Regions from separate parts of the Priestia sp. USM5 genome, predicted to be linked through region 1. Evidence: riboswitches for the same ligand, from Rfam matches in the RefSeq annotation. Region 1 holds a riboswitch; the other holds the start of a gene.
The links. A riboswitch is a leader RNA that binds a small molecule or an ion and turns the genes downstream of it on or off. The one in region 1 is predicted to bind S-adenosylmethionine.

Region 1 (9,948 bases):
ACATCTCTCATCCCCATGTATGAGCCGTAGTTTGATTATTAAGAATTTTTAAAGCCGCTCTTTACTCCCGCTGATGTTTCTTGTTTTCATGTTAGTACATTTTGAAAAATAAAGGAAATATAGGTTTTTTTAGAAAGTTCATAAAAATTTTTTATAATGGTAGTCTAGAAAAAAGCTTGGTCTAAAAGAAAGTTTCTTCCAAGACGCAAACTTTTTAGCTTTTGCTTTATTTTTCACTTAGCTTTAAAAAGTCAATAAATGCTTTCACGACCGCTAGATTCAAATAAGAAGGATCATACATGAGCCACGTGTTTCGAAGCAAAGGTGATTCATCTCGGTATGAAAGTCCGTATGTATATAAGTTGTCGCTGGAGTGAAGGCAAATTTCAGGCAAAATTGCAAAGCCTAAATCATTTTTAACCATTTCTTTAGCTGTTTCTTGCCGGTCAACTTCCATTGCCACAAACGGAGGCTCTGAAAACTTGTCATGCCACCAGTCTTGAATGAGATCTTTTAGCGACGTATCGGTTTTATAGTTAATATAAGGCAGGTTCGGCAAGTCATCGATCGCAATCTCTTTTTTTGAAATTAAGCAAAGCCGCTCTTTTGTCAGCAGTGATTTTTCTCCGTTCCACGGGTAATTGCCTCGCAAAATACCAACGTGCACACGCGAAGAGTCTAATAGATTCATAACTTGCGTACTCCAGCCTGTATTCACACTGAACTGTACGTTTGGATAGTGAAGAGAAAACTGCTTTAAAATCTTTGGAAGCTTATGCTGTGCAAAGTTACTCGATACCCCTAGGCGAAGCGTTCCCGTAACGGTTTCGCTCATATTACGCATGCTGTCTTTTGTTTCTTGCAGCTGTTTCCACATGTTTTCTGCATAGCGAACAAGATGCTCACCTTCAGATGTAAACTCAATTCCTTTTTTCGTTTTGAAAAAAAGCGTCACGCCAAATTCTTCTTCAAGATTTTTAAGCCGGTAGCTTAAAGAAGGCTGCGATACGTAGAGCCTTTCAGCCGTTCGCGTAATGTTCTTTTCTTCGTGAAGCGTTTTAATTAATATCCAATCTTTTTGATCCATCCCAATTCCCCCTTGTATTTAGATTATAAAAAAATTTTTAAAAAGACAATAAATTTTATGTATTTTACTTATGACCACCTCTATTATACGATAAATGGCAAATGAACCGGTTCTAAATAGTAAAAAAATAAAATGGTTTGATGAACGCCTCGGCGTTTGTTAGTAGGGGAGAAAGGTGATTAAGATGACGCGTATTCCTGTAACGGTTATGAGAGGTGGAACGAGTAAAGGGGTTTTTATCAATCATGAAGAAATGCCTGTGAATAAATCGGATTGGGAACCGTTTTTGCTAGATATAATGGGAAGTCCGGATCAACGTCAAATTGACGGGTTAGGCGGAGCCAATTCGCTGACAAGTAAAATTGCGATTATTAAAAAATCAGATTTAGAAGAAGCTGACGTAGATTACACGTTTGCGCAGGTCAGCATCAGCGAATCTCTCGTTGATTTTAAAGGAAACTGCGGCAATATCTCCTCAGCAGTGGGGCCTTACGCAATTGAACAAGGACTTGTACAAGCTGTGGAACCGGTGACCAAAGTGCGGATTTATAATACGAATACTAAAAAAGTAATCGTAGCGGAAGTAGAAGTAGAAAACGGGAAAGTGAAAACAGAAGGGGAATGTATGATTCCTGGAGTGCCAGGTACGGGTTCACCTATTTATCTTTCGTTTGAAAACGGAGAAGGAGCCGTTACCGGAAAACTGCTTCCGACCGGGAACGCCATTGATCTTCTGCAAACATCCATCGGAACAGTAAAAGCATCAATTGTTGATGTAGGAAATCCGCTTGTATTTGTTAAAGCAGCGGATATTGGCCTAACAGGAACAGAACTTCCACATGAATACACGGACAAACAGCTGAAGCTATTTGAAGAAATTCGCTCCATTGCAGCGGAAAAAGCGGGGCTCGCACCTCAAGACAAAGCAACTAAACTATCACCAGCGGTTCCAAAAATGACGATTATTGCTCCTCCGATGGACCACCGCGACGGGACTGGCAGAGAAAAAGCTGCTTCTCAAATGGACGTATTAATTCGCATGATGTCGATGCAAAAACCGCATCAAACGCTTGCGATTACAGGAGCAATTTGTACAACGGCGGCTATCTATACAAAAGGCACGCTTCTGTCAGAAATGGTTCAACTAAAAGGCGATACGGTTCGACTTGCTCATCCAATGGGAATTATGGAAACCAGTGTAGATCTAAAAGAAGGACAGGTTAATGGAATCAAAGTAGTGCGTACGGCCCGTCTTATTTTTGAAGGATTTGTTTATACAAAGCACGCGTACGATGTATGTTTATCAAGTTAATAACGTTCTCTAAAAAAAACTCTTTCTAGGAAACTAGGAAGAGCTTTTTTATGTTAGACTATTTTTACTGAATATTGAAAAAAGTAGGTGGTAGTATGAAAAAAAGAACGTATATTGATTTAAGCCACGTCATTGAAGACGGAGTTATCACGCATAAAGGCTTGCCGGCACCGATTATTTGCGACTATTTAAGCCGAGAAGAGTCTAAAAAGCTGTATGAACCAGGGACTGAATTTCAAATTGGTAAAATTGAAATGGTCACGAATACCGGTACGTATATTGACGTGCCGTTTCACAGATATAAAAACGGAGCGGATTTAGCTCAAACGGCTATTGATAAAACAGCCGGACTGGAAGGAATAGTAGTTTCAATCGACCCGACTTTAACGGCTATTGATGAATCTCATTTTCACCATATAGACGTAAAAGGCAAAGCGGTATTAATTCACACGGGATGGGATCGCTACTGGAATAAAGACGATTATCTAGAAAACCATCCATACTTAACAGAAAGCGCGGCGGCTTATTTAGTATCTCAACAGCCTGCTCTTGTCGGAATTGATTCGATGAATATTGACGACACAAAAGGAAAAGCAAGACCAGCTCATACGCTGCTTTTAGGAGCGGGCATTGTGATTGCTGAACACTTATGTCGCTTAGATCAACTAACGGGGTCCTTTTTATTTTACGCCGTGCCTCCTAAAATAAAAGGAGTCGGAACGTTTCCGGTAAGAGCATTTGCGGAGGTAGAAAGAACATGATCCAATTACATAGATACAGGGAAGTCCAGGAATTTAAAAACCAAGTCGAGCCGTTTTTAGCGAAAAATGAAGTTCTTCATAACTTAGCGCTTGGCATTTTACACAGCTTACATGAAAACAGCAAACCGAATTTTATGGGCATTATTTTAAAAGACAGCCGTGCTGCGCTTGTGTTGCTGCAAACCCATCCTCAGCAAATCATCCTGTCTCAAATACAGAAGCTAACGGATGATGAGCTGAACGAAGTAGCGGAGCTGTTACAAGAAACCGCCGTACCGGGCTTAGTTGGAGAAAGGCAAACGGTTTTATATCTTTCTCAAAAACTAGCAGCGCTAAAAAATCAAGAAGCTTCGTTGAAAATGGATCAGCGCATTTATCGGTTAGACAAAGTAAAAAAAGCTGCGGACGCGGAAGGAGTGCTGATAAAAGCAAAGTTGGAGCATCTTCCGCTCGTGGCGGAATGGATTTGGGAGTTTATGGGCGTCATTGGAGAGCCTGTATCAAAAGAGCAAGCTGTCAAAACAGGCGAAGCTTTTATTAAAGCAGAACGGCTATTTTTATGGGAAGTGAACGGGAAGTATGTGTCAATTGCTAATGCTACGCGTCCGACAGCCCACAACGTTACGATTAACTTTGTGTATACGCCGCGGGAAGAACGTAAAAAAGGCTATGCATCAAGCTGTGTGTCCACGCTTTCTCAGCTTATGCTAGACAGCGGTTTTCAAACAACAAGTCTATACACGGACACGACAAACCCTACGTCTAACAAGATTTACATGGAGATTGGGTATGAACACGTAGCTGATTCCGCATTAGTTTTATTTCATGAAAAAAAGTAGCAGGCTGCCTGCTACTTTTTCTATTTCTTAAGGTTTTGCAACTAAGTTTACGTGATTCAACGTTTTGCTATCATCAAAAATAAATTCAAGATCATAGGCGCCGGCATGATACGTGTATCTCGTTTGAGTCGTACCATCACCTTTTACTTTGCTTGTAAAGTTTGGCTGACCTAATTCTTTCTTTAAGTTAGCTTGCGTGATGGACCCTAAATTTGTTTGACGCTCTACATTTGTACCAAAATAGCGAATTTCGTTAATGACGTTATTTTGGTCATAACCAAATGCATATCCAGGATGGCCCATTTCCGCATGATAGTAGTCAAAGTTATTTGATGAACCTTCAGGCGGAGGACCGAACTGATCTCGAACATCTTGACGCAGGCTTTTGCCAATTTTTAAGTCTGCTGTTAATCGCGGCACTTCACCTTTCACCGCGGCGTTATAAATTTCGTTAATGTTTTTTACAGCTGTTTGACTTTGACTGCTTGTTTCTTGAGATGTAGCTGCGTGTGCTGGGGTATCAAGCTGAGCCACAGGAGCAAATCCAAACGCAGCAATTCCTGTAATCGTCGCAGCAGCAGCCGCTTTTGATAGTCGTTGTTTCATTTTCATGATTTTTTCCTCCTATATATAACGATTTAGCAATCTCAGTCTACCTAAAAGAGAAGGTAGGCCAGAATGGTCAAGGAGTCTTAGTTGAGTTGGTAACTGATATATATAATGTAACACGCCTTTCAGAATATAAACGTCAGGTAAGGTGAAAAGCAAAAAACGATTCATTCCTCATAGGTGAAAAGATTGGTTTTTATTCCTTTATTATGTAAAAAAACGTAATATAGGGAGGATTCTAAGTCTTTATAAAAAACTAGATAATAACTGTAAGTATGATACAATAAATCAAGTATTTGTTAAAAATATAATATTTATTGCTGGAGTTTTGATGTATGGAAAAAAATTTGATGAGAGGTACGCTTTTGTTAACAGCGTCTTCTTTGCTAACAAAGATTTTGGGTTTTATTTATATTATTCCGTTTACAGCGCTAGTCGGAACGTCAGGTTACGCGCTTTATAAGTATGCATACGGTCCATATACCTTGATGCTAAGCTTATCGACAATGGGTCTTCCGCTTGCTGTTTCGAAGTATGTATCGAAATATAACGGTCTTGGAAACTACAGGGCAGGGCAAGATCTATTAAAAGCAGGCCTTCTATTAATGACGATAACAGGCATAATAGGATTTTTAGTCCTCTATACCATGGCGCCTTCGCTCGCTGAGCTAGTGATTAACGGAAAAGATTCCTCAGGAAATAGTCAAAAAGACGTGGTATACGTGATTCGAATGGTGAGCTTTGCTTTAATTATTATCCCGCCTATGAGTCTATTACGAGGCTACTTTCAAGGTAACCAGTCCATGGGACCATCCGCGCTAAGTACAATTATTGAACAAATAGTGCGTGTGCTGTTTATTTTAGCAGGAGCATACGCTGTTATTCATCTCTTTCATAGCACGATGACAAAAGCTGTTGGAATTGGTACGTTTGGAGCGTTTATTGGAGGCGTAGGGGGAATAGGGATTCTCGGTGCGACGTATCTAAAGCGCAAGCGGCTGATTATGAAGGAAGTGAACAGCGGAAAGAATAATAAATCTGTTCCGTTCTCTTTAATGTTCAAAGAGCTTGTGACGTACGCTGTTCCGTTTGTATTAGTTGGTTTAGCTATTCCAATCTATCAAAATATTGATACGTTTACGATTAACATGCTTTTTCAATCAATAGGGTATGGACAAGCTAAAGCCGAAACAATCAACTCTGTCATTGGGTTAGCGCAAATTTTAGTAATGGTGCCGGTATCGCTAGCGACTGCCTTCAGCATGTCGCTGATTCCAGGTATTACATCTTCTTTTGTGCAAGGAAATTTACGAGAAGTAAAAGGAAAGATTACAAAAACGCTGCAGCTGCTGTTGTTTTTTACTCTTCCTTCTGCGGTGGGGCTTTGTTTATTGGGTAAGCCGGTATATATGATGATCTTTGGAGCGAAAAACAGTCCTGAAATCGGTGGAGTTGTTTTACAATGGTATGCGCCTGCTGCCATTTTATTTGCTCTTTTTACCGTAACAGCCGCGATTCTTCAAGGAATTAATCAGCAAAAAAAATTAATTTTTGGCTTGGGCTTAGGTATTGTTATGAAGATAGTATTAAACGTACTGTTGGTTTCAAGCTTAAAAGAAATTGGACCTGTTGTCGCGACGTACGGAGGATATGGTGTATCGGTTATCTATAACTTTTATTTAATTGAAAAATCCATTTCTTACCGAGTTCAATCACTAGGAAAAGCCGCGTTGACGCCTGTTTTATTAGTAAGTGTGATGTCAGCCGCTGTGCTTATTGGCAATTATGCTTCTCACTATTTTCTAGAAAATAAGCTGTCTGCATCTTCACTTGCGATTAGCACGTCTTGTATTTCAATAGCTTTAGGTGCTGCTGTGTATCTAGGGCTTGGCGTCAAAACAAGTTTAGGGCAATCTGTTGTGTTAAATAGAAGAAAAAGAATGTAAAGGAGAGAAAGAAGTGTCAAAACGATTTGTACTAACCGTAGCCGCTGGAGGATGTATCATAATCTTCAGCGCGCTGCTGCTACTAAACTGGGAAAAGGTGTTCGGAGACTACCGTCCCATTCAAACAGCAACAGCCGTATTCAAGTTAGAAGTGGGAAGTCAAGATGTAGCAAAGACTACGGATTCAGATAATGTTCTTTACTATATGGTGAAAAAAGGACATTTAGATGAATATATTCAACTGATGGATGAAAAAGGCTATGTGTTAAAAGAGAAAGATATTGATCATAACCGACTTGTTTTTAACAATGGACAAGAGGATGAGCAAATTTACTACAAGCGCTTTGCTAGGAAGTATACGATGATTGATGGAGAAGGGTAAAGGCTTTACATATTTAGTAGACTAAAACCTTATAACTCTATCTGTTTTTAGAGTTTTTTGAAGAAAAAGAAAAATAATATTGACAATTATGACAAAAAGCTTAATACTGACTTTATTACATAAAACAAATACAATTTGTTTCCTTATCAAGAGAGGTGGAGGGACTGGCCCTGTGAAACCCGGCAACCGCTGTCTATGACAGAATGGTGCCAAATCCTTAAGAGTGTATCGCTCTTAGAGATAAGGAAGAAGCTGAAACAAAGCTCTTCCTTATTTATTTAAGGAAGGGCTTTTTATGTACAAAAAACAACGAGGTGATAATTTGAACAAAGCAGACCGTATTAAACGAATGAAAACACCGGAAATTGATCCAAAGTATGAAGGACGAGTGCCTCAGGGTCAGGTAGTAACAGAGCGCTTTCCCATTTTACATGAAGGGGACGTGCCGGAGTATAACTTAGAGGAGTGGACGCTTCGGGTGTTTGGATTGGTAGACAAAGAAGTAACCCTTTCATATCAAGATATAATGGATATGCCGCAAACGACGGTGAAGTGCGATATTCATTGCGTAACGAGATGGACAAGGCTTGATAATGAATTTACGGGCGTATTGTTTACAGACTTTTTAAAAGCAGTTGGCGTGGAGTTAAAAAGTAAATACATCATGCTGCACGGAGATAATGACTATACGTCAAACATTGAAGTACAGGATTTGCTGAGAGACGATATTCTTCTTGCTCATTCTTTTAACGGAGAGCCGCTTACACCTAAGCATGGATATCCGCTGCGATTGGTTGTGCCGCATTTGTACTTTTGGAAAAGTGTCAAATGGCTTCGAGGCTTTGAAGCTATTGATGAAAACCATCCGGGCTTTTGGGAGCAAAACGGCTTTCATCTTAGAGGAGATCCGTTTAAAGAAGAGCGTTTTTCTGGAGAAGATTTAGGAATTCCAGAAGATGAGTGGGTACATAAAGACTATGATTAATAAAAATGCCTATGCGTGTGCATAGGCATTTTGTTAGCGCTGGCGGTTTAATTCCCACACAACGTGGCGAAGTTCAGGCAAAATCAGTTTGGTCATAGCTAGGCGAACAGCACCGCTTGATCCTGGTGTAGAAAAAACGGCTTTTTCGTTAACCGTCCCGGCAATTGCCCGGCTCATAATCGCTGCGCTGCCAATGTCTTCGGTGTAGCTCAGCATGCGAAACAGCTCGCCAAACCCGACGATTTCTTTATGAATCAGCGCTTGAACGGCTTCAATTGTGACGTCTCGTTTTGTAATGCCGGTGCCGCCGTTTGTGAGAACAACGTCAATGTCCTCAGCACTGCATCCGGTAAGTATCGCTTGTTGAATCGACGTTTGATCGTCTTTTACAATTTCATAGGAAGCGACCTGCATCTCGTGTTCTTTCAGAAGTTGAATCATTAGCGCGCCGCTTTTATCGGTTTCTTTTGTACGTGTATCGGATACCGTAATGACTTTGCAGCGAACGGGCTGAGTTGCTTTGGATTTATGTTCATGTACGCTCATTATGTACCTCCTTTACGCTTCCGTACGCTTGTAGTCACCGTTTTTGCCGCCTGATTTTTCAAGCAGATATGTTTCGCCGATAATCATGCCTTTATCAATGGCTTTGCACATATCATAAACGGTTAGAGCGCAGGCAGAAGCGGCAGTTAAAGCTTCCATTTCAACGCCCGTTGAGCCTTCCGTTTTAACAGTTGCTTCTATTAATAAACGATACTTGTCATTGCTTGTATCCCAGTCAAATGAAAGGTTTACGCCTTTTAATAAAAGAGGGTGACACATCGGAATAATGTCAGACGTGCGTTTTGCTGCCATAATCCCTGCTACTTGTGCGACAGCAAGCACATCGCCTTTTCCGATTTTATGTTCTACGATGGCTTCATGAATTTCTTTGTTAACAAGTATGCTTGAACGAGCTGTTGCAACGCGTCGAGTGATAGATTTTTCGCTAATATCGACCATATTGGCACGGCCTTGGTCATTAAAATGTGTAAAAGAAGACATCGGTGTTTTCATCCTTTTTCAATAAATTTTGTTGTATGATAGAAATAGTGAGGTATGCTATGATTTTACACCATAGCGTAAAAAGTGAACAGACATAAAGGAAGTGAAGAATGTATGTTAGAAAGCAGAACACCTATTTCGATTCCTGAAGCAATTGAAAAAGTTATGACATATAAAAGAAAAGGCAGCATTGAACGCGTATCGATCACCGAAAGCTACGGGCGCTATTTAGGAGAAGATATTATTGCCGACCAAAACGTGCCTCATTTTAATAAATCGCTTTATGACGGCTTTGCGGTTCGAGCACAAGACTGCGTAGAAGTATCAAATGAACATTCTGTAGAGTTCGAAGTTGTAGGTGAAATCGGCGCCGGCTCTGTGTTTGAAGAAGAAGTAAAGCCGTTTCAAGCGGTGCGTATTATGACAGGAGCGCAAGTGCCTCAGTCATGTGATGCGGTTGTGATGCTTGAAGTAACGAAGTCGTATGAAAAAGAAGGCAAAACGTATATGGCATTAAGCAGGCGGGCTTCAAAGTGGGAACACATTGCATTAAAAGGAGAAGAAACAAAAAAAGGAGACGTGCTCGTTTCAAAAGGAACGCGCATCAATCCAGGCGTCACGGCTTTTTTAGCTACGTTTGGCTATGCGGATGTAGCCGTGGTGAAGCAGCCGGTGGTTGGCGTGTTAACAACGGGAAGCGAACTGCTTGATGTGAACGAGCCGCTAGAACCAGGGAAAATCCGCAACAGCAACTCTTATATGGCACTTGCACAAATCGTAAGAAGCGGGGGAATTCCGAAATATTTAGGGAAGCTTGAAGATGATTTTGACCGCTGCTATGAAGCGGTAGAAAAAGCGCTTGAAGAAGTGGATATTTTACTGACAACCGGCGGAGTATCCGTTGGCGACTATGATTATTTACCGGCTATTTATGAAAAGCTTGGCGCCAATGTGCTGTTTAACAAAATTGCGATGCGACC
Region 2 (9,948 bases), 2.3 Mb from region 1:
GAAGATTAATAGCTTCTACTACACTTTCATTTCCTACAGCAAATCCAACTCGCCATCCCGCCATGTTATACGTTTTAGAAAGAGTATAAATTTCAATTCCCGTCTCTTTTGCATCAGGAGTCTGTAAAAAGCTGATTGGCTTTTTACCATCAAATCCAATGGCTCCGTAAGCAAAGTCGTGTACCACACAAATATCGTGCTTGGCAGCAAACGCCACGGTGTCTTCAAAAAATTCTGCCGTTGCCACTGCACCAGTAGGATTATTCGGATAGTTTAGAAACATGAGCTTTGCCTGTTCTTTAGCACGTTCACTTATCTCTTCGTATACGGGTAGAAAATGATTTTCAGCCGTGAGAGGCATCACTTCCATCTTGGCTTTTGCAAGCTCTACTCCAGACCAGTAATCAGGATACCCAGGATCCGGAACCAGCACTGTATCTCCAGGATTTAACAAGCACTGCGGGATTTCAACAAGTCCACCCTTTCCGCCAAATAAAATAGCTACTTCTTTTTCAGGATCCACATCAACGCCATATTCTCGTTTATAAAAAGTCGCAACGGCCTCTTTTAAAAACTGGTGCCCCCGAAATGGAGAATATTTATGATGCATAGGATTAGCACTTGCTTTTTGCAGTGTTTCTACAATATGTGAAGGAGTAGGCTGATCAGGATTTCCCTGCCCTAAGTTAATAACGTCGTGCCCTTGGGCCATTACTTTTCCTACCTTGCCCACAAGTGATGCAAAAAATTGTTTTGGTAAACTTTTTAATAGTTCCGATTGCTCAAATTGTTTCATCATCGCACACCTTCTCAAAAAATTCTTGAAATTCTAGTCACAAATAATATATTGTAATACTCAACTTGTAAAGTCATTTTTTTCAACTACTAAAAAAAGGACGGATGATAAAGTGAGTGTAAAAATTACGTGTTTGCAGCTTGATATTGCGTTTGGAAACCCAACTAAAAACCGAAAATATATCGAACAAAAAATGACGGAAGCCCTGAAAGAAAACCCTGATATCCTTGTGCTTCCTGAGCTATGGGATACAGCTTATGATTTGACGCGGCTAGACGAAATTGCAGATGATGAAGGGCAGCAAGCCAAGCAATTAATCTCTCAGTTTGCTAAAACAAACGCAGTAAATATTGTGGGAGGTTCGATCGCGAAAAAAACAGAGCAAGGCGTCACGAATACGATGTATATTTTTGACCGAAAAGGTCGTGAAGTATCACAATACAGTAAACTGCACTTATTTAAATTAATGGATGAACACCTGTATTTAGAAGCAGGAACAGCAAAAAACCTTTTTACACTTGAACAGTCACTGTGCGCAGGAGTTATTTGTTACGATATTCGTTTCCCAGAATGGATACGGGTTCATACTAGCAGCGGAGCAGAAGTCTTGTTTGTTGTCGCTCAGTGGCCGGCTCCAAGACTCGCCCACTGGAAAGCCCTGCTCATTAGCCGCGCAATCGAAAATCAATGCTATGTAATCGCATGTAATCGTGTAGGCCAAGATCCTAATAACACATTTGCCGGACATTCCTTAGTCATCGATCCGTGGGGAGAAATAATCGCTGAAGCTGGCGATAGCGAAGAACTTTTAAGTGCTGACGTTAACCTGGAACTTGTAAAAGAAATTCGTAAACAAATTCCCGTCTTTACAGATCGCCGTACAGAATTTTATTAATTATGTATTGACAGCCGTTTTTTTGCATGATACGATTTTCACCAGATATCATAAAATATTCAAACAAATCAAAATTGAATAAGTAATCGTACTCTTATCAAGAGTTGGCTGAGGGATTTGGCCCTGTGAAGCCCAGCAACCGACCGTCATTCCATCCTAAGATGGATCACACCCGTAAAACATGTTTTACAAAGGCACGGTGCTAATTCCAACAGAAAGTAATTTTTTCTGGCAGATAAGAGGTTTGAACACTACAATCAAGCCTCTTTCCAACGAAAGAGGCTTTTATATTTTCTAAAATTATAAAAGCCTCCATATATTCTTAAACCTATTAACTTAGTAAACAAATCAGTTTAATAAACTATGGAGGGATTCCGATGTCAATAACAAAAGCAGAGAAGTATCACCCTTTAACAGAAATTTCAGCAATCAAACTTGTGAAAAAGCTAGGTCTTTTTGATGCCACAGAAGCACTGACTGCCCGTGAAATTGGTGACGGCAACTTAAATCTCGTCTTTCACATCATAAATGATCAAACGAATAAATCCATTATCGTCAAACAAGCGCTTCCCTATGCAAAAGTTGTAGGCGAAAGCTGGCCTCTATCCTTGAACCGTGCCACCATTGAAAGCAATGCGCTCAAGCAATTCGGTGCATTTACGCCAGAACTTGTGCCCGCTGTTTATTACCACGATGAAACGCTTGCTGTTACGGTCATGGAAGACCTGTCTCACTTAACGATTTCTCGCGCCGGACTTATTCAAGGTGAAAGTTATCCTCTGCTCTCACAGCATATCGGTTCTTTTTTAGGACATATTGCGTTCAAAACGTCTGATTTCGCCTTAAAACCTCAGGATAAAAAAGAAGAAGTTGTTAAGTACAGCAACCCCGACTTATGCAATATTACGGAAGATTTAGTTTTTACAGATCCTTTTTTTGATATTGATACAAATGAATTTGAAAAAGCGCTGCGTCCTGATGTAGAAGAATTGTGGAATGATGGTGATGTAAAGCTACAAGCAGCAAAATTAAAATATAAATTTTTAACAAATGCGCAAACGCTAATCCACGGTGATTTACATACAGGCAGCATCTTTGCTAGCAGTCAAGAAACGAAAGTGATTGATCCAGAGTTTGCTTTTTACGGTCCGTTTGGATTCGATTTAGGGCAATTTGTTGCGAATTTATTTTTAAATGCTCTTTCTCGAGAAACAAATCGCGAACCGTTATTTGCACACATTACGAACACATGGAACGTATTCAAAGATACCTTTACTGCGCTTTGGCATTCTGAAAACACTGAACCTTTCGCTAAAGACGAGCGCTTATTACATGAAATTTTAACGCAAACGTGGCAAGATGCTGTTGGATATGCAGGATGTGAAATCATTCGACGTACGATTGGCTTAGCTCACGTGGCGGACTTAGACGAAATTTCTTCAGAGGAAAGAAAAATTAACGCTAAACGTACTGCGTTAAAAATTGGACGCTATTTGCTTCTGCACCAACAAGACGTTTCACCAAATGAATTTGAACATTTACTTCGATAACGAATAATGTACACAATGAAAGGATCGGTATCAGCATGACAAATACACTATCACTTCCGCGCTCAGTGGAATGGAATGAATCATATATTACTTTATTAGATCAGCAGCAGCTTCCTGGCAAAGTTGAATATATTAAGCTGCAAACCATTAAAGACGTATGGGATGCTATCACTACCTTGAAAGTACGCGGAGCCCCTGCAATTGGCATTACGGCGGCTTTTGGTCTTGCTCTTTCTGCGCTTAGCTATGACACAGATTCAGTCAAGGAATTTAACAAAAAGCTAGCTCTTGATCAACAGTATTTAGCTAGCTCACGCCCTACTGCCGTCAATTTATTTTGGGCATTGAAGCGCGTAGCGAAAAGCGCTGAATCCGCTTCGTCCGTTAATGAAGCTAAAACAAAAGTTGTTCATGAAGCTATTCAAATTCAAGTAGAAGATGAAGAAACGTGCTACCGAATTGGAGATCATGCTCTTTCTTTATTTAAAAAGAAGGATAAAATCATGACAATATGTAATGCTGGTTCAATTGCTACAGCTTATTATGGAACAGCCTTAGCACCTTTTCACTTGTCTAAGCAGCGCGATATTCCGCTTGAAGTATTTGCTTGTGAAACAAGACCCGTTCTTCAAGGTTCTCGCTTAACAGCATGGGAACTTCAGCAGTCGGGAGTAGACGTTACGCTGATTACGGATAATATGGCTGCTCATACCATTAAAACAAAAGGAATTAATGGGATCATTGTAGGTGCTGACCGCATTGCAGCAAATGGCGATACGGCTAACAAAATTGGAACGTATGGACTTGCTCTTTTAGCGAAAGCATTCGGTATTCCATTTTACGTAGCAGCGCCGCAGTCCACATTTGATTTATCTATTCAAGACGGAAGCAGCATCCCTATTGAAGAACGTTCACCTAAAGAAGTAACGCACATTGGAGATACGCAAATTGCTCCAGACGGAATCTCTGTGTACAATCCAGCTTTTGATGTGACGCCAAGCGAACTGATTACGGCCATTATTACAGAGCATGGAGTTATCCATTCCCCGTCTTTTGAATCCATTCAAAAAGTTTTGCTGCAATCTGCTCAATAACAAGAGGCTGGGACAAAAGTATTTTAGCCCCACTGCAAAACGAACCACTAATCAACATGTTGATTAGTGGTTCGTTTTTTTGTGATGGTAAATATCGTTTTATCTGTTTCGTTCCCTCTAGCAGTTGATTGGAGGGCAAGGCGAAGACTCCTGCGGGAAAAGCCGAAGGGGTGAGACCCCGCAGGAGCGCAAGCGACGAGGAGGCTCAGCGGCCGCCCGCGGAAAGCGAAGTCTTGCACGGAAATCAACTGCGGTGTCACAAGCGGTTCAGTTCATCTATACGAGTTGTTCATCTTTAGATGACATTGATTTTGTTATGTCTCAACCTTTTTTATTAAACAGCGCTTTTTGGCTGCATTTGTAACACAATTGTAACAGTACTCTCTGCTTTTTCTACATATATTATAGGGGATTCTTTTTGAATAAGGAGGAGTAAAAATGAGTGCAGAGCAAAAAACGGATAAAAACAAAGCGTTAAATCGCAAGCAGCAATATCAGCTATTCGATTTATCCAAAGATGAAGAACTAAATTCCCTCCCTTCTCCTCAGCAAATTGACGGTGTTTTTGTGCAGGGAGAAGGCTGGAAATTAGACGGTGAATAGTTATTTTAACTCCAGAGCGCCTTTTGCTACATTTCTTTCAAGCATTAATAGTTTTTCTTTTATATGAGTTTGGGAACCTGCATAACCTGTTAAAGCTCCATTTTTACCAATAACACGGTGACAAGGTAAAATAATAGGCAGTGGATTTCGACGATTCGCTTGTCCCACAGCCCTTACGGCTTTAGAGCGATTAACAGACTCCGCTACATCACTATAAGACCACGTTTGTCCATAAGGTATACCTTTAAGCGTTAACCACACTTCTTTTTGAAAGTCTGTTCCTTTTATATCCAAAGGCACATCAAATGTTAGCGTGCGCCCTTCAGCATAATCCTGAAGCTGCCGCTTCGCTTCTTTCACAAGGTGATAATTCTCGTCATGGACAAGTTTTTTAAGCTGCTCGTTGTGATCATCGCTATCAAACCAAATATGTTGAACCCCTTTTTCCGAGGCTACAATATAAATTTTCAAATCAGAAAATAAGTTCATTTCTCCATAGTACATACTCGCTTATCCTTTCTAATTAGGCTGGAAGAATAACACGGAAAGCCGTTCCTTCTCCTATTTTGCTTTCCACTTCAATTCGCCCTTTATGTTCTTCGATAATTTTATATGAGACCATCAAACCAAGCCCCGTTCCTTTTTCTTTTGTCGTATAAAATGGTTCCCCTAAGCGCTTGATGCGCTCTTCGGGCATTCCGTCTCCTTGATCTCGAATGGAGACCGTCACGTAGTGCGGCTCTGTAGAATAGACTTCAACAAAAATTCTTCCCCCGTTTGACGTGACTTCAATTGCGTTTTTAATTACATTTATTAGTACTTGTTTAATTTGGTTCGGCTCGCAGTATACCATTGGCAGCTGAGGGGACACACTTAGTTCAAACTGAATATTTTCTAAAAGCGCTTGAGCATTTAATAAATCAATCGTTTCTTTAACAACCGCAGCTAGATTTTTCTTTTCGAACTTTACGGCCTGTGGCTTAGCGAGTACTAGAAACTCTGTAATAATAGTTTCGATTCTTTTTAATTCGGATTTAATAATATCAAAATAAAGAGAGTGATCTTCTTGAATGCTGCTTTCTAGCAGCTGAACAAACCCTTTTAAAGCCGTCATCGGATTGCGGATTTCATGCGCAATCCCAGCTGCTAACTGTCCGACTACTTGAAGCGTATCCGATTTCCGAATCTGCTCCTGCATTTGATTTCGTTCCGTTACGTCTCTTAAAAGCGTCATATATAGACCTGGCAAGATATCTTTTTTCGTAGAGAATTCGATGTTTTTAACTTTTTCGTTCCCCGTAACGTACGTAATCTCTCCTTCAGCTTCCCCTTTTTGCTCAATTGTTTCTTTATGCTCAATGACCGCATCTAAATTCGCTGAAGAAATAAAATCCTCCATGGAATGCGCACAAATCTCCTCTTTGCTGAGTTCGAGAATATCACAAAGAGAAGAATTCACATCAATAATATTTCGCTTGCCGTCCCATAAAACTAACCCATCGATCGAACCATTAAAAATCTGTCTGAATTTCTCTTCGTTATTCCGAAGCTCTTGTTCGATTTTTGTACGTTCACTAATGTTTCGAAAAATGGTTAAATGGTCTCCTTCTATAATGCCTTTTTTCCCTGTGAATTCCAACTGTTTGATTTCTCCATTTGGCATGTAAAAAGGAAGCTGATTGCGAATTTCTCCTTCTTTTTGAAATGTTTGCAGCATTTTTAATGCACTAAAGCTTTGCTTATCGATAAACGTATACAAATTACTTCCAATCAATTTGTTCAACGGCAGCTCGAATGTACGGGACGAAGCAAGATTAGCGTTTAAAATTTCCCCATCGTCTTTCCAAATCAAAATGGCTTCAATCGCATTTTCAAAAATAGCCCTGAAATTTTTTTCGCTTCTCAACAGCTGCTGCTCCATCAGCCGTTTTTCCGTCACGTCTCTCATAATGGACATATAGTATTGACTGTATATATTAGCCGTTGTGGTAAATTCAAAAAAAGTAACGTCTCCATTTTCGAGCTTAATCGGCAGCTCGCCGCTTGTCTTTCCTTCTTGATGCAGAGTTCTCCATAATTTTTTCACTTTATAATGATAAGTAGGTTCTACAAGCTCCTCTAACGTTTTAGTTAAAAGCTGTGCTCTTGTATAATTTAATCGCTCGCAAAATGAAGGGTTCGCGTCGATAAGCTGACCAGTTCGATCAAAAATAACAATTCCATCTACCGCTTCATTAAATACATCCATAAACATATGATGACTAATAAACCTTTCATTTTCCATCATCTTGTGCTGCGTAATATCTCGAAATGTACACACAATAATGCCCGACATGTGACTATGTTTGTGTGAAGTAAATTCAACATGTTTCATCATGCCGCTTTGAAGCGTCATCGCGCCTTCATATTTGAAATAGCTTTCTTCTAAAAGCGCTGGATAGTACGCTTCAATCATGTCATACGGAAAATACATGAGAAAATCTTTCATTTGATACGTTAATAGCTCATCCTTTGTTTTTTCAAACAGCCCGCAGGCTGATTCATTGGCATTTATAACTTGAAAATACTCATCAAATACGACAATGGCATCTAATACGTCATTAAAAATAGCTCGTAGCTGCTCTAATTCACCTTGCTGCTTTTGCGCAGCTTCAGATGTTAATTCTCTGTGTGGTGACATGCTCATTGCTCCTTTCTTTTGCACTTCCCATTTCCCCACCTTTTATCTATAGACTTAGTATTCTACAAGATTTGCTTTTTACCTTTTTAAAATTAGTCACGTTTATTCAAAATGCGACATTTCTTCACATTCTCCCGTTATTTAAAAAAGGAGCATGAATAACAGAGGCTGGGACATAACAAAATGAAACCTATGCTCAACATAACAAAGAAAACGAACCGTGAATCAACATGTTTGATTCACGGTTCGTTTTTCACTTCGGCTAAAATACGTTTTCCCCAGCCTCTATCGATCATTCACTACAATATAAGTGGCTTGAATAGGTCCATGCACGCCAACGACTAGATTCATTTCAATATCAGCTGAATTGCTCGGTCCCGTAATAAAGTTAATGCAAGAAGCAATCGTTTCTCCTCGCTCTACTTTTTCATGAATCATTTCAGCAGCTTGTGTCATGCGAGGGACAATGGAACTTTGAGGAATGATCGCAATATAAGTGGCCGGCAGCAAACTGACCGATCGTCCTTTTGCAGCGCTGCTGAACAAAACAACTGTGCCGGATTCCGCTAGAGTCAAATCACTGAATGTGATGCCTACATTTGCTTGTTCAGCTAGTTTAATATTCTCATCGCCTTTTACCGAATTCCATACGTGAAGGCTACTGCTTGTTTCCCATTTCTCCATCAGCAGATTCAATCCATATTCGGAAAACCTAGGATCATCCCACGTGCAGACAAGACCATTTCCATAGTTCGCTACGGCTTCTTCAAGCGCAGCTGGCAAGTGTTGTGATGATGTTTCTACATAGCGAGTATGAATACGTTCGCAATGGTTTTCAAGCTCTTTCTTTAGTTGATCCGGCGAATAGCTGCGGTAGACCTCATGCTGAGGAGCATGCTTCCATTGTGGCTTTACTACGCCGCTTGTTCGCCTGCTTCGCTTAAGATTAGCTGCAATATTATCTAAAAAACTGTCTCTATTTTGAATGCTTCCGTTCATCATCATCACTCCTTTTATCAAACCAATCTCGTAAGCGCTCTTTTGTAGGCGCCGGAAACTCTCTGCTTTCTGTCCACGCTTTTAATGGACCAGGTCCTTTTGAAATACTGCTTCCTGACATAAAAGGAGTAAGAGCCGCCGGTGCCACTTTAGCGCCCACTGTATATAAAGAAGAAGAAGCGGCTCCCAAGCCAAATGCTTTCATCGCCAGCTTTTCTGAAATAGGTGCTTTCCCTTCTTTTTCGACAATTCGCTGACGGTGCTTGTGTAATAGCTCATGCAGCGGAATTTTGACCGGACAGGCATCCGTACAGGCTGCGCATAGAGTTGAAGCATATGGAAGCTCTTTGTAGTCTTCATAGCCTCCAAGCAAAGGGGATAATACAGCTCCAATCGGACCTGAATAAATAGATCCATATGAATGCCCTCCAATATGGCGATACACGGGACATACATTCACACATGCCGCACAGCGAATACACTGTAAAACAGATTGAAACTCAGTTCCTAAAATCGCAGATCGTCCGTTATCTACAATCACTAGATGAAATTCTTCCGGTCCGTCTACTTCTCCTGGAAGTCTAGGTCCTGTAAGCGCTGTTACGTAACTTGTAAGCCGCTGACCTACTGCACTTCTAGTTAACAGGCTTACCAACACTTCAAACTCTTCAAACGTTGGCACAATTCTTTCCATTCCCATAACCGTAATTTGCGTTTTAGGAAGGGCAGTTGTTAACCTTGCATTTCCTTCATTGGTTACAAGTGAAATAGACCCAGATTCTGCAATCGCAAAATTACATCCCGTGATGCCAATATCAGCTGATAAAAATTCTTTTCGCAGCATTTCCCGGGCGTGAAGAGCTAGTTCTTCAGGTTTTTCTGTTTTTTTATAAGAAAGCTTTTGTTGAAATACATCTCTAATTTGTTCTTTATTTTTATGAAGTGCAGGAGCTACGATATGAGAAGGCGGATCGTGATCATCTACTTGCAGGATATATTCTCCTAAATCCGTTTCAATAACTTCACAGCCCAGTTCTTCTAAAGCAGCGTTCATATGAATTTCTTCTGTAACCATTGACTTGGATTTAACGACTTTCTTTGCCTGCTTTTGCCTCGCTACATTTTTTATGTACTCATTCGCTTCTTCAGCTGTTTGAGCGAAAAAAACGTGGCCTCCGCGTTTAGCTACATTATCCGTGAGCTGCTCTAAATAGTAATCTAAATTTTCAAGCGTATGCTGACGAATTTCTTCGCCAAGCGCTCTCCATTCTTCCCAGTTCCCTAACTCTTCCGCCGCATCTAATCTACGGCTTCTTAAGCGCTCTTGAGCA

Region 2: it holds a riboswitch for S-adenosylmethionine, as region 1 does, so the genes downstream of both, mtnK (S-methyl-5-thioribose kinase) here and ACWATA_RS05650 (sulfite oxidase-like oxidoreductase) in region 1, are expected to answer to the same signal.

What each region holds. Positions count from the first base shown of each region.
Region 1 is NZ_JBSGKN010000001.1:1,083,863-1,093,810, forward strand. It holds gene ACWATA_RS05615 (LysR family transcriptional regulator) at 227-1,087, opposite strand; gene ACWATA_RS05620 (2-methylaconitate cis-trans isomerase PrpF family protein) at 1,272-2,399, shown strand; gene ACWATA_RS05625 (cyclase family protein) at 2,495-3,160, shown strand; gene ACWATA_RS05630 (GNAT family N-acetyltransferase) at 3,157-3,999, shown strand; gene ACWATA_RS05635 (YjgB family protein) at 4,027-4,611, opposite strand; gene ACWATA_RS05640 (putative polysaccharide biosynthesis protein) at 4,944-6,554, shown strand; gene ACWATA_RS05645 (hypothetical protein) at 6,568-6,936, shown strand; SAM riboswitch class I at 7,077-7,183, shown strand; gene ACWATA_RS05650 (sulfite oxidase-like oxidoreductase) at 7,259-7,921, shown strand; gene ACWATA_RS05655 (MogA/MoaB family molybdenum cofactor biosynthesis protein) at 7,955-8,467, opposite strand; gene moaC (cyclic pyranopterin monophosphate synthase MoaC) at 8,480-8,968, opposite strand; gene ACWATA_RS05665 (molybdopterin molybdotransferase MoeA) at 9,083-9,948, shown strand, end outside.
Region 2 is NZ_JBSGKN010000001.1:3,369,003-3,378,950, forward strand. It holds gene ACWATA_RS18015 (pyridoxal phosphate-dependent aminotransferase) at 1-796, opposite strand, end outside; gene ACWATA_RS18020 (carbon-nitrogen family hydrolase) at 909-1,691, shown strand; SAM riboswitch class I at 1,783-1,933, shown strand; gene mtnK (S-methyl-5-thioribose kinase) at 2,069-3,241, shown strand; gene mtnA (S-methyl-5-thioribose-1-phosphate isomerase) at 3,277-4,335, shown strand; gene ACWATA_RS18035 (hypothetical protein) at 4,460-4,699, shown strand; gene ACWATA_RS18040 (hypothetical protein) at 4,774-4,938, shown strand; gene ACWATA_RS18045 (methylated-DNA--[protein]-cysteine S-methyltransferase) at 4,939-5,442, opposite strand; gene ACWATA_RS18050 (PAS domain S-box protein) at 5,462-7,618, opposite strand; gene ACWATA_RS18055 (LutC/YkgG family protein) at 7,904-8,617, opposite strand; gene ACWATA_RS18060 (LutB/LldF family L-lactate oxidation iron-sulfur protein) at 8,595-9,948, opposite strand, start outside.